3 linked regions of the Telluria mixta genome follow. The protein of the gene in region 3 interacts with the protein of the main gene of each other region in a pairwise test. Links are inferred from orthologs where the notes say so. Each region holds a gene or a part of one and is shown on either strand. Other genes may lie near its edges. The genes, in order: P0M04_RS21725, glnL and P0M04_RS04760.

The links.
Region 1: the proteins of P0M04_RS04760 (region 3) and P0M04_RS21725 interact in binary tests that used the Escherichia coli proteins (3 or more experiments, as listed by UniProt). The link is inferred for Telluria mixta from one-to-one orthologs.
Region 2: the proteins of P0M04_RS04760 (region 3) and glnL interact in binary tests that used the Escherichia coli proteins (3 or more experiments, as listed by UniProt). The link is inferred for Telluria mixta from one-to-one orthologs.

Annotation. Positions count from the first base shown.
Region 1 is NZ_CP119520.1:4,875,188-4,879,363, reverse strand. The notes cover bases 268-3,454. They hold P0M04_RS21725 ([protein-PII] uridylyltransferase), read left to right. Parts: upstream 268-653; coding sequence 654-3,254; downstream 3,255-3,454. Other genes in these bases: P0M04_RS21720 (pseudouridine synthase), read left to right, coding at 3,417-3,454; map (type I methionyl aminopeptidase), read left to right, coding at 268-644. In the rest of the region: more of map, read left to right, coding at 1-267; more of P0M04_RS21720, read left to right, coding at 3,455-4,163; P0M04_RS21715 (hypothetical protein), read right to left, coding at 4,167-4,176.
Region 2 is NZ_CP119520.1:582,454-586,213, reverse strand. What follows is about bases 1-2,771. They hold glnL (nitrogen regulation protein NR(II)), read left to right. Parts: upstream 1-728; coding sequence 729-1,814; downstream 1,815-2,771. Other genes in these bases: ntrC (nitrogen regulation protein NR(I)), read left to right, coding at 1,879-2,771; P0M04_RS02540 (DUF4124 domain-containing protein), read left to right, coding at 314-724; glnA (type I glutamate--ammonia ligase), read left to right, coding at 1-46. Also shown: more of ntrC, read left to right, coding at 2,772-3,387; magnesium/cobalt transporter CorA, read left to right, coding at 3,502-3,760.
Region 3 is NZ_CP119520.1:1,066,711-1,070,687, reverse strand. What follows is about bases 517-3,504. They hold P0M04_RS04760 (P-II family nitrogen regulator), read left to right. Parts: upstream 517-1,835; coding sequence 1,836-2,174; downstream 2,175-3,504. Other genes in these bases: P0M04_RS04755 (ammonium transporter), read left to right, coding at 2,185-3,504; P0M04_RS04765 (TorF family putative porin), read left to right, coding at 1,077-1,823; P0M04_RS04770 (accessory factor UbiK family protein), read right to left, coding at 562-810; P0M04_RS04775 (hypothetical protein), read left to right, coding at 517-558. Outside these bases: P0M04_RS04780 (YifB family Mg chelatase-like AAA ATPase), read right to left, coding at 1-101; more of P0M04_RS04775, read left to right, coding at 241-516; more of P0M04_RS04755, read left to right, coding at 3,505-3,747; gshA (glutamate--cysteine ligase), read left to right, coding at 3,887-3,977. UniProt on the Escherichia coli protein: Involved in the regulation of nitrogen metabolism. Regulates the activity of its targets by protein-protein interaction in response to the nitrogen status of the cell.

The sequences.
Region 1 (4,176 bases), 3.8 Mb from region 3 along the record:
ACTATGCGCCGCCGGGCTACCCGCCGTTCCCGAAAGCCGTCTGCACCTCCGTCAACGACGTGATCTGCCACGGGATTCCGGGCGACAAGGTCCTCAAGAATGGCGACGTGGTGAACATCGACGTCACCGTCATCACGAAGGATGGTTATCACGGCGACAACAGCCGCATGTTCTTCATCGGCGAACCGTCGAAGCTGGCGCGCCGCCTGACGGAGATCACCTACGAATGCATGTGGCTCGGCATCAGCAAGGTGAAACCGGGCGCGCACCTGGGCGACATCGGCCACGTGATCCAGCAGCACGCGGAAAACGCCGGCTATTCCGTCGTGCGCGAATTCTGCGGCCATGGCATCGGCAAGGTCTTCCACGAAGAGCCGCAGGTGCTGCACTACGGCCGTCCGGGCACGGGCGAAGAGTTGAAAGCCGGCATGATCTTCACGATCGAGCCGATGATCAACGCGGGCCGCCGCGAGATCCGCGAAATGCCGGACGGCTGGACCATCAAGACGAAGGACCGCAGCCTGTCCGCCCAGTGGGAACACATGATCCTCGTGACGGAGACGGGTTACGAAGTACTGACGACGTCGGCCGGCACCCCGCCGCCGCCCGCCATCATCCAGCCGAAAGACACCGTCGCCGCCTGACCCGCTCCCATGTCCACGTCCACCGCCACCACGTCCTCGACCGCGCAACCGCTGCAGCCGCTGCAGCTGAAGCAACGCCTGAAAGCCGAGCGCCAGCTCGTCATCGCCGAGTTCCGCGAGAACGGCAAGCCGGAAAAACTGTTGCGCGGCCTGCGCCACAGCGTCGACGGCGTGCTGGCGGATGCGTGGCATGCGGCCGGCCTGCCGCCGGATGCCGCGCTGGTGGGCGTGGGCGGCTACGGCCGCGGCGAGCTGTTCCCGAATTCCGACGTCGACCTGCTGATCCTGCTGGGCAACCCGCCCGACGCGATCGCGCAGGCGAAGCTGGAAAACTTCGTGCAGCTGCTGTGGGACCTGGGCCTGGAAATCGGTCACAGCATCCGTACGGTGGACGAATGCATGACGGAGTCGGCCGCCGACATCACCGTGCAGACGAGCCTGCTGGAAGCCCGCCTCGTGACGGGCAATGAAGCCATCTTCAACGAATTGCTGCGCCGCTACGACGAGGCGATGGACGCGCAGGCCTTCTTCCAGGCCAAGACGGCCGAGATGCGCCTGCGTCACGCCAAGTACGAATTCACGCCGTTCTCGCTGGAGCCGAACGTCAAGGAAAGCCCGGGCGCGCTGCGCGACCTGCAGGTGATCCTGTGGGTGGCCAAGGCGGCCGGTCTCGCGAATTCCTGGAGCCAGCTCGCGATCCGCGGCCTGATCACGCGCGAGGAAGCGCGCCAGCTGATGGAAAAGGAGCGCGCCTTCAAGGACATCCGCATCCGCCTGCACCTACAGACGAACCGGAGAGAAGACCGTCTCGTGTTCGACGTGCAGACGGCCATTGCGGAAACGTTCGGCCTCACGTCCACGGGCGAGGGACTCGACGCGCGCCGCGCCAGCGAATACCTGATGCAGAGATATTACTGGGCCGCGAAGACCGTGACCCAGCTGAACACGATCCTGCTGCAGAACATCGAGGCCTACCTGTTCCCCACGCCGTCGCAGCCGGTGCCGATCAACCCGCGCTTCAACGAAGTGGGCGGCTTCATCGACATCGCCGCGGACGACACGTTCGAGTCCACGCCTGCCGCCGTGCTGGAAATCTTCGTGCTGATGACGGAACGCCCCGACATCAAGGGCATGACCGCGCGCACGATGCGCGCCCTGTGGCATGCGCGCACGCTGATCGACGACGCATTCCGCGCCAACCCGCAGCACCGCGCCCTGTTCCTGCGCGTGCTGCAGGCGCCGGTGGGTCTCGTGCACGCGCTGCGCCGCATGAACGACATGGGCATCCTCGGCCGCTACCTGCCGAACTTCCGCCGCATCATCGGCCAGATGCAGCACGACCTGTTTCACGTGTACACGGTCGACCAGCACATCATGATGGTCGTGCGGAACATGCGCCGCTTCACGATGACGGAGCACGCGCACGAATACCCGTTCTGCAGCCAGCTGATCGCCAATTTCCGCGACCGCTGGCTGCTGTACGTGGCCGCCCTCTTCCACGACATCGCCAAGGGCCGCGGCGGCGACCACTCGGAACTGGGCAAGGTCGATGCGCGCGAATTCTGCCGCGACCACGCCTTGTCCGAGGAAGACACGGAACTGGTCGTGTTCCTCGTCGAGCACCACCTGACGATGTCCGTCGTCGCCCAGAAGCAGGACCTGTCCGACCCGGACGTGATCCAGTCCTTCGCCCGGCTCGTACGCGACGAGCGCCACCTGACCGCGCTGTACCTGCTGACGGTGGCCGACATCCGCGGCACGAGCCCCAAGGTGTGGAATGCGTGGAAGGCGAAGCTGCTGGAAGACCTGTACAAGATGACCCTGCGCGTGCTGGGCGGCGAGCCGCCGTCGGCCGACCGCGAACTGCGCGCGCGCCAGCAGGAAGCCTTGGCCACGCTGCGCCTGTTCGGCCTGCCGTCGGACGCGCACGAGGCGCTGTGGAAGCAGCTCGACATGGCCTATTTCCTGCGCCACGACGCCTCCGACATCGCCTGGCAGACCCGCTGCCTGGTCGACAAGCTGGGGCGCGACAAGCCCGTCGTGAAATCGCGCCTGGCACCGATCGGCGAAGGCCTGCAGGTGACGGTGTACGTGAAGGACCAGCCCGACCTGTTCGCGCGCATCTGCAGCTATTTCGACCGCAAGAATTTCTCCATCCTCGACGCCAAGATCCACACGACGAAGGATGGCTACGCACTCGACACGTTCCTCATCACGGACGAACATTTCGCCAACAGCTACCGCGACATCATCAACCTGATCGAGCACGAGCTGTGCGAGGTGCTCGTGCACCAGGAACCCCTGTCGCCGCCGCTGCGGGGCCGGCTGTCGCGCATGTCGCGCAACTTCCCCATCACGCCGACCGTGGACATGCGCCCGGACGAGCGGGGCCAGTTCTGGGTGCTGGCGATCGGCGCCAACGACCGCAACGGCCTGCTGTACTCGATCGCGAGCGTGCTGGCGCGCTACCGGATCAATCTGCACACCGCCAAGATCATGACGCTCGGCGAGCGCGTCGAGGACGTGTTCCTCATCGACGGACAGGCGCTGAACAACCAGCGCGTGCAGGTGCAGCTGGAGACCGAGTTGCTCGACGCCGTGAAGATCTAAGTTAATGCGTCATTCCCGCGCAGGCGGGAATCCATACTGAGCCGCAGAATTCGATAATTCAAAACTGCTGCGGTCTCTCAACAGAGTGGCTTCGGCACTTCAGCATGGGTTCCCGCTTTCGCGGGAACGACGGTATTTGTTTCCGTAATTTTTTGAACGACCATGACCGAACCCGTACGCCTTTCCAAACGCATGTCCGAACTTGGCCTCTCTTCCCGCCGCGAGGCCGATGAGTGGATCGCGAAAGGATGGGTCCGCGTCGACGGCCAGGTGGTGTCCGAGCTGGGCAGCAAAGTCTTGCCGCACCAAAAGATCACCGTCGAACGCCAGGCAGCCGCCCAGCAGGCCAAGCGCGTGACCGTGCTGCTGAACAAGCCGGTCGGCTTCGTCAGCGGCCAGGCGGAAGACGGCTACAAGCCGGCCGTCGTGCTCGTGAAACCGGAAAACCGCTGGGCGGACGATCCATCGCCCGAGCTGTTCCACCCGACGCAGCTGAAATCCCTCGTGCCGGCCGGACGGCTGGACATCGATTCCGTCGGCCTCCTCGTGCTGACGCAGGACGGCCGCATCGCGAAGCAATTGATCGGCGAAGACACGTCCATCGAAAAGGAATACCTCGTACGCGTGCAGTACACGAAGCCGGGACGCCTGCCGGACGCCGACCTCAAGAAGCTGAACCACGGCCTGTGGATGGACGGCAAACCGCTGCTGCCCGCAAAAGTGCGCTGGCAAAACGACGACCAGCTCAGCTTCACCCTCAGGGAAGGCCGCAAGCGCCAGATCCGCCGCATGTGCGACATGGTCGGCCTCAAGGTCATCGGCCTCAAGCGTGTGCGGATCGGCCGCGTGAAGCTCGGCGACCTGCCGCCCGGGCAGTGGCGCTATTTAGGCGCAGACGAGCGCTTCTGATCCTCAATGCGCG
Region 2 (3,760 bases), 480 kb from region 3 along the record:
CATGACCCCGCACCCGGCCGAATTCGACATGTACTACTCGTCGTAATTCGTTGGCATCACCCAGTGCCGGAATGGAAACGAACGGCACTGGAGTGTATCCACACGGTAACGAAAACGCGGGGAAAGCCAGCCGGCTGCCTCGCGTTTTTTACTGGATGGGGTATAGTCGGAAGCTTCCCAACCATGCATCCAGACTGACCTGATGCGAATGACAAGCTGCTTCCTCCTGCGTCTGTTGTTGCTCGCAGGACTTGCCGCGCATGAGGCGCGGGCCGATTCCATTATTTATAAATGCGTCGCCCAGGATGGTCGGGTGGAGTTTACCGACATCAACAAGCCAGGCTGCAAGGTGCTCGACCTGCCGGGCTATGTCGCGTCGACCCCGGCACCGGCGCCACGCGCCGCACCCGCGGTGACGATGCGCCAGGGAGCAGGGCGCCCGGCGGCAAGCGCGCCCAACCCCGCGGGGTTCCCGCGGGTGGACGGTGCCACGCAAAAGGCACGCGACGACGACCGCCGCGCGATCCTCGAGGACGAATTGCGTGCCGAGGAGCGGAAGCTGGCGGACCTGAAGCGCGACTATAACAACGGCGAGCCGGAACGCCAGGGCAACGAAAAGAATTACGCGAAATACCAGGAACGCGTGGCCCAGATGCGCGACAACATCGGCCGCAGCGAAAAGAACGTCGAAGCGCTCAAGCGCGAGATCGCCAACATCAAATGACACCATGAACGGGACATCGGCCCATCCTCTCCAGCACGACCGTTTCGCAGGCCTCGACATGCTCGCCTCCGCCGTGCTGGTGGCGGATGCCGATGGGCTCGTTCGCTACGCCAACCCGGCCGCCGAGCACCTGCTCGACATGTCGGCCAAGTCGCTGTCGCGCCAGAAGCTCGTCGGCCTGTTTACCAACGGCGACGAGCTGGGCGCCCTGTGCGAACAGGCGATCGCCCACAAGTACGCCGACCTGCGCCAGGACCTCACGCTGTTCCGCCCGGCACGCGAGCCGCTGCACGTGCACAGCATCGTCAGCGCGGCCGGCGAGGCCGAGGTCGTCGTCGAGCTGCGCGAGAATGTCCAGCAGCTGAAACTCGACCGCGAGGAGCGCCTCCTCGACCAGAGCCTGGCCAACAAGGAACTCATCCGCAATCTCGCCCACGAGATCAAGAACCCGCTGGGCGGCATCCGCGGCGCGGCCCAGTTGCTGGAACTGGAGCTGCCGGATGTGCACCTGAGCTCGCTGCGCGAATACACGCAGGTGATCATCAAGGAAGCCGACCGCCTGCAGACGCTCGTCGACCGCCTGCTGGCGCCGCACCGCCGTCCGCACATCGTGGGCGACGTCAACATCCACGAAGTGTGCGAGCGCGTGCGCAGCCTCGTGCTGGCCGAGTTCCCGTCGGGCCTCGCGATCCGGCGCGACTACGACGCGTCGATTCCCGAGTTCCGCGGCGACAAGGAACAGCTGATCCAGACCGTCCTGAACATCGTCCACAACGCCGCCCAGGCCCTGCGCGCACGCATTGCGGCGGGCGACGCCGAGATCGTCCTGCGCACCCGCGTGGCACGCCAGGTCACCCTCGCGAAGGTCCGTTACGGGCTGGCATTAGACTTGCATATCATCGACAACGGACCGGGCATCGCCCCCGATATCCGCGACCGCATCTTCTATCCGCTCGTCTCCGGGCGCGAAGGCGGCAGCGGTCTCGGGCTGACCTTGGCGCAGACTTTCGTGCAACAGCACCTGGGACTGATCGAGTGCGAAAGCCGGCCTGGATTGACGGATTTCCGCATCCTGATTCCCCTGCCATAAGCGGGTGAAATCGAGGGGCGTCTCCGGCAATCCCCCCTTGAACCTTCGCGGGAAGTAGAACTACATGAAACCAATCTGGATTGTCGACGACGATGCATCGATCCGCTGGGTGCTGGAAAAGGCCCTGGCGCGCGAGAACCTCGCCACCCGGAGTTTTGCCAGCGGCCGCGAAGCGCTGACAGCATTCGAAACGGACACGCCGCAAGTGCTGGTGTCCGACATCCGCATGCCCGGCGAATCGGGCCTCGATCTGCTGGCCGCCGTCAAGGAACGCCATCCGGGCCTGCCGGTCATCGTCATCACCGCCTTTTCCGACCTCGACTCCGCCGTCGCCTCGTTCCAGGGCGGCGCCTTCGAATACCTGGCCAAGCCGTTCGACATCGACAAGGCCGTCGCCCTGATCCGCCGCGCGCTCGAGGAGAGCCTGCGCGAGGCCAGCGTCGACATCGCGCCGAGCGAGACGCCCGAGATCCTGGGCCAGGCGCCCGCGATGCAGGAAGTGTTCCGCGCGATCGGCCGCCTGTCGCAGTCGAACGTGACCGTGCTGATCACGGGCGAATCGGGCACCGGCAAGGAACTTGTCGCACGCGCGCTGCACAAGCACAGCCCGCGCGCGCAGCAGCCGTTCATCGCGCTGAACACGGCCGCGATCCCGAAGGACCTGCTGGAATCCGAACTGTTCGGCCACGAGCGCGGCGCCTTCACGGGCGCGCAGGCGATGCGGCGCGGCCGCTTCGAGCAGGCCGAGAACGGCACCTTGTTCCTGGACGAAATCGGCGACATGCCGTTCGACCTGCAGACGCGTTTGCTGCGCGTGCTGTCCGATGGCCATTTTTACCGCGTGGGCGGGCACCAGCCCGTGAAGGCGAACGTGCGCGTGATCGCGGCCACGCACCAGAACCTGGAGCAGCGCGTGCGCGACGGCCTGTTCCGCGAAGACTTGTATCACCGCCTGAACGTGATCCGCCTGCGCCTGCCCAGCCTGCGCGAACGGAGGGAAGATATCCCCATTCTGGTGCGCCACTTCCTGGTGCAGAGTGCACGCCAATTGGGCGTCGAGACCAAGCGCATGAGCGACGAAGCGCTGCGCTTCCTCACCGGCCTGGAACTCCCCGGCAACGTGCGCCAGCTGGAAAACCTGTGCAACTGGATCACGGTGATGGCGCCGGGCCAGACCGTGGAGGTGAAGGACCTGCCGCGCGACCTGACCCAGGCCCAGCCCATGCCGGCCGGCGGCAATGGGATCGCCGTCGGCATCAGTTCCGGCGTCGGCACGGTGACGCTGGCGCCGCCGTCGTCCGGCATGGCGCACCACGCCGAAGCGGGCGTGCTGCCGAATGGCGCCGACGGCTGGATCGGCCTCCTGGAACTGCAGGCCGCGCGCATGCTGTCGGACGGGCAGGTGGAAGTGATGGACGTGCTGGGCCGCCAGTTCGAATCCGCGCTGATCCGTACGGCGCTGAAGCACACGCATGGCCGCAAGAACGACGCGGCGATCCGGCTCGGCATCGGGCGCAATACCATCACGCGCAAGATTGCCGAGTTGGGCATCGACGGGGCGAAGGACGAATAACGCATACGCCGGTTGAACGCGTGGGCACCACGTGCCCACGCGAGCGTTGGCGTAATGCCGGCCTATGGGACGATGGTGTAAGCTCTGTCATCTTTGCAACAACGTTTCGATGACATGCTGATCAACTGTGTCGCCTACCAGGAAGGCAAGAAGCTGTGCGACATCCCCGTCGAAGACATCAGCGACTACCTGGATAAACCCGGCTGCTTCGTCTGGGTTGCGCTGCGCGACGCCACCGACGCCGAAATGGCGCAGATGAAGGAAGAGTTCGCGCTGCACGAACTGGCCGTCGAAGACGCCGCGCGCGGCCACCAGCGTCCCAAGATCGAGGAATACGGCGACTGCCTGTTCACCGTCGTGCACACGGTCGATC
Region 3 (3,977 bases):
ATATTCATGGCCGGTAATCCATTGGCCAGGTGGACTTCGACGCTGACGGCAGGGGCTTCCATGCCGGCCAGGGCGCGGCTTCTGAGGACGGCGAGGCTCATCGGGCTCCTTCGACGGTGGGCGAGGCCTCATCTTAGGCAAGCGGAGCCGACGCCTGTTGAGAGGGGACAGTCGTACGTACCGAACTTTTTTCGCGTCGGGTCTGGTAATGTAGCGGGCTCCGCCTTCTCCTATCCACGCATGCCCCGACTGATACTGACCCTGCTTGCCCTCGCGGTCCTGTTCTGCCTGTTGTGCGGACCCGTGACGTGGGTCGCGCTGCGCCTGTGGAAGCGTGGGGATCTCGAGGCGTTCCGGCCGCTGCGGGCCGTGTGGATCGCGCAGGTGGCGCTGGCGTCTGCGCTGGTCTTTGCTGCGGACAGTCTCGGGTCGGCCAATCCGATGGGCTGGATGGTGGCGATCGTGTTCGCGGTCAGCCTGGGTGGGGCGGCCGTGTTCGCGCTGTGGCGGATGATGGCGCGGGCGAAGGTGCGGATGAGGGTGCGCGGCCGCCCGTAAGCGTCAAGCCTTGGCGTCGGTGGCGGCCAGCTTCGCTTCCAGTTCCGCCACGCGCAGTTCCAGTGCCTCCAGCTTGGCGCGCGTCTTGGCCAGCACTTGCGCCTGGATGTCGAATTCTTCGCGCGTCACGAGGTCCAGCTTCGAAAAGCCTTGGGTCATCATCGCCTTCACGTTGCGCTCGATGTCCTTGGCGGGCGAGTTTTCGAACGCCTCGTTGATCTTGCCCTGCAAATCATTGAAAAAATTGTTCATTTCACACTAGTCCTTGAGTCGGCGTGCCGCACCAAGACGGTGCGTACATACCTGATTTGGTGCGTGCACCGCGACGGCGCACGCGCCCTGGTCCCGTTTGTTTTTTGAAATTTAAAAACTGGGGGCGGAAGGGGCGAAAAACAAGCGGGAACCCGCCCGGAATGGGGTGGCACGCATCCTGCTAATCAACCATTAACCATAACGAGGTCGCAATCCCGGATTGTAAACCGCAACCCAAGAATATGTTCAACTAAAGGGAGTGTCGTATGAAGCGTCGTAACAGCAACTGGTCCCACGCCGCAGTACTCGCAGCAAGCCTGTGGAGCCTTCATATCGGGCTGGCCGGCGCCGAGGAGCAGAAGCCGGACAATGAAGTGAGTTTCAACGCGGCGGTCACGAGCGATTATCGCTACCGCGGCATTTCCCAGTCCCGTCTCGACCCCGCACTGCAGGGCGGTGCCGACTACACGCACAACCCGACCGGCCTGTACGCGGGCACCTGGCTGTCCACCATCAAGTGGACCAAGGACCTGGGCGGCAGCGGCGACGTCGAGTGGGATCTGTACGGCGGCAAGCGCGGCAACCTCACGAGCGACATCACCTATGACGTGGGCGGCCTGTACTACTTCTACCCGAGCAACGGCCTGCATCCGAACGTCAACACGTTCGAACTGTACGGCCAGCTCGGTTTCGGCCCGGCGTACGTCAAGTACTCGCATTCGCTGACGAACCTGTTCGGCACCGCCGACAGCAAGGGCAGCGGCTACCTGGACATCGGCGCCAACGTCGACGTCGGCAGCGGCTTCACGCTGAACCTGCACGCCGGCCGCCAGAACGTGCGCCACAACGGTTCGTTCTCGTACACCGACTACAAGCTCGGCGTCACCAAGGACCTGGGCATCTGCTCCGTGGCCCTGTCCTGGATCAAGGCCGACACCAGCGCGTACCTGAGCCCGTCCGCGGAAAACCTGGGCAAGTCCGCGGCCCTGCTCACTGTTTCAAAAACTTTCTGAAGAGGCAATCACATGAAAATGATCACCGCCATCATCAAACCCTTCAAGCTCGACGAGGTACGTGAAGCCCTCTCCGAGATCAACGTCCAGGGTATCACCGTGACGGAAGTGAAGGGTTTCGGTCGCCAGAAGGGCCATACCGAGCTCTATCGTGGTGCGGAATATGTCGTCGATTTCCTGCCGAAGACCAAGATCGAGGCAGCGGTCGACGATGCCATCGTCGACCAGGTGATCGACACCATCCAGAGCGCCGCGCGCACGGGCAAGATCGGCGACGGCAAAATTTTCGTCTCCAACCTGGAGCAGGTAGTCCGTATCCGTACCGGCGAGACCGGCAACGAAGCGCTGTAAGGGGAATCCGATGATCCACACCATTACAAAACTGATCGCAGGCGTATCCGTCGCCGTGGCGCTGGCCGCAGCCGCCCCGGCCATGGCCCAGGATGCCGCCAAGCCCGCTGCGGAAGCTGCAGCACCGGCAGCCGCACCGGCCGCCAGCGCACCGGTCGCCGCTGCACCGGCCGCCCCGGCAGCCGCTGCCGCCGCCGCACCGGAAGCTGCCGCAGCACCGGCTGCCGCAGCGCCGGCTGCCGCACCGACTCCGCAGAAGGGCGATACCGCCTGGATGATGGTCGCCACGCTGCTGGTGATCATGATGACGATCCCGGGCCTGGCCCTGTTCTACGGCGGCCTGGTCCGTTCGAAGAACATGCTGTCCGTGCTGCTGCAGGTGTTCATGATCTTCGCGGTCATCATCGTCCTGTGGTGCGTGTACGGCTACTCGCTGGCGTTCACCGAGAAGACCGCGTTCATCGGCGGCTTCGACCGCCTGTTCCTGAACGGGATCTGGGATCCGGTCAAGGGGGCGTTCACGACCGCGGCCACGTTCAGCAAGGGCGTCGTCATCCCCGAGTTCGTCTACGTGGCGTTCCAGGGCACGTTCGCGGCCATCACCTGCGGCCTGATCGTCGGCGCGTTCGCCGAGCGCGTCCGCTTCTCCGCCGTGCTGCTGTTCGTCGTGCTGTGGTTCACGTTCGGCTACCTGCCGGTCGCCCACATGGTCTGGTTCTGGACCGGTCCGGATGCCATCACCGCCGCCACCCTCGACGCCGAGACCGCCAAGGCCGGCTGGCTGTTCCAGAAGGGCGCCCTCGACTTCGCGGGCGGCACCGTGGTGCACATCAATGCCGCTATCGCCGGCCTCGTCGGTGCGATCCTGATCGGCAAGCGCGTCGGCTACGGCCGTGAATCGATGGCGCCGCACTCGCTGACCATGACCATGATCGGCGCCTCGCTGCTGTGGGTGGGCTGGTTCGGTTTCAACGCCGGTTCGGCCCTGGAAGCAGGCGACATCGCCGCGCTGGCCTTCATCAACACCCTGCTGGCCACCGCCGCCGCCACCGTGTCGTGGGTCTTCGGCGAGTGGATCACCAAGGGCAAGCCGTCGATGCTGGGCGGTGCCTCGGGTGCCGTCGCCGGCCTCGTCGCCATCACCCCGGCCTGCGGCTTCGTCGGTCCGATGGGCGGCCTGGTCATCGGCCTCGTCGCCGGCATCGTCTGCCTGTGGGGCGTGAACGGCCTGAAGCGCATGATCGGCGCCGACGACTCGCTGGACGTGTTCGGCGTCCACGGCGTGGGCGGCATCCTGGGCGCGCTGCTGACCGGCGTGTTCGCGGCACCGCAACTGGGCGGCCAGGGCATCTTCGACTACGTCGCCAACAAGATGTCCGCCGACCCGTACTCGATCGGCCACCAGGTCCTCGTGCAGGCGGAAGCCGTCGGCACCACCATCGTGTGGTCGGCCGTCGTCTCGTTCATCGCCTACAAGATCGTCGACGTCGTCGTCGGCCTGCGCGTCCCGGAGGAAGAGGAACGCGAAGGCCTGGACATCACGAGCCACGGCGAGCAGGCTTACCACTCCTGATTGCCAGGATTGCAATATGCGAAAGCGCCCTCCGGGGCGCTTTTTTTATTTCTAAATTGCATAAAGGGCTTTAAAAAACGTTCGAACACCCCAATCTCGGCTTACCATATCGCCAAGAAGCCCGAAGGACGTCATTTTTATGGTTCCCCACCTTGCCACCGCCGTGACCGGTCCCCTGCTGGACCTGGAAAAGAAGATCCTCGAAGCCACGCCCGCGATCGAACGCTGGT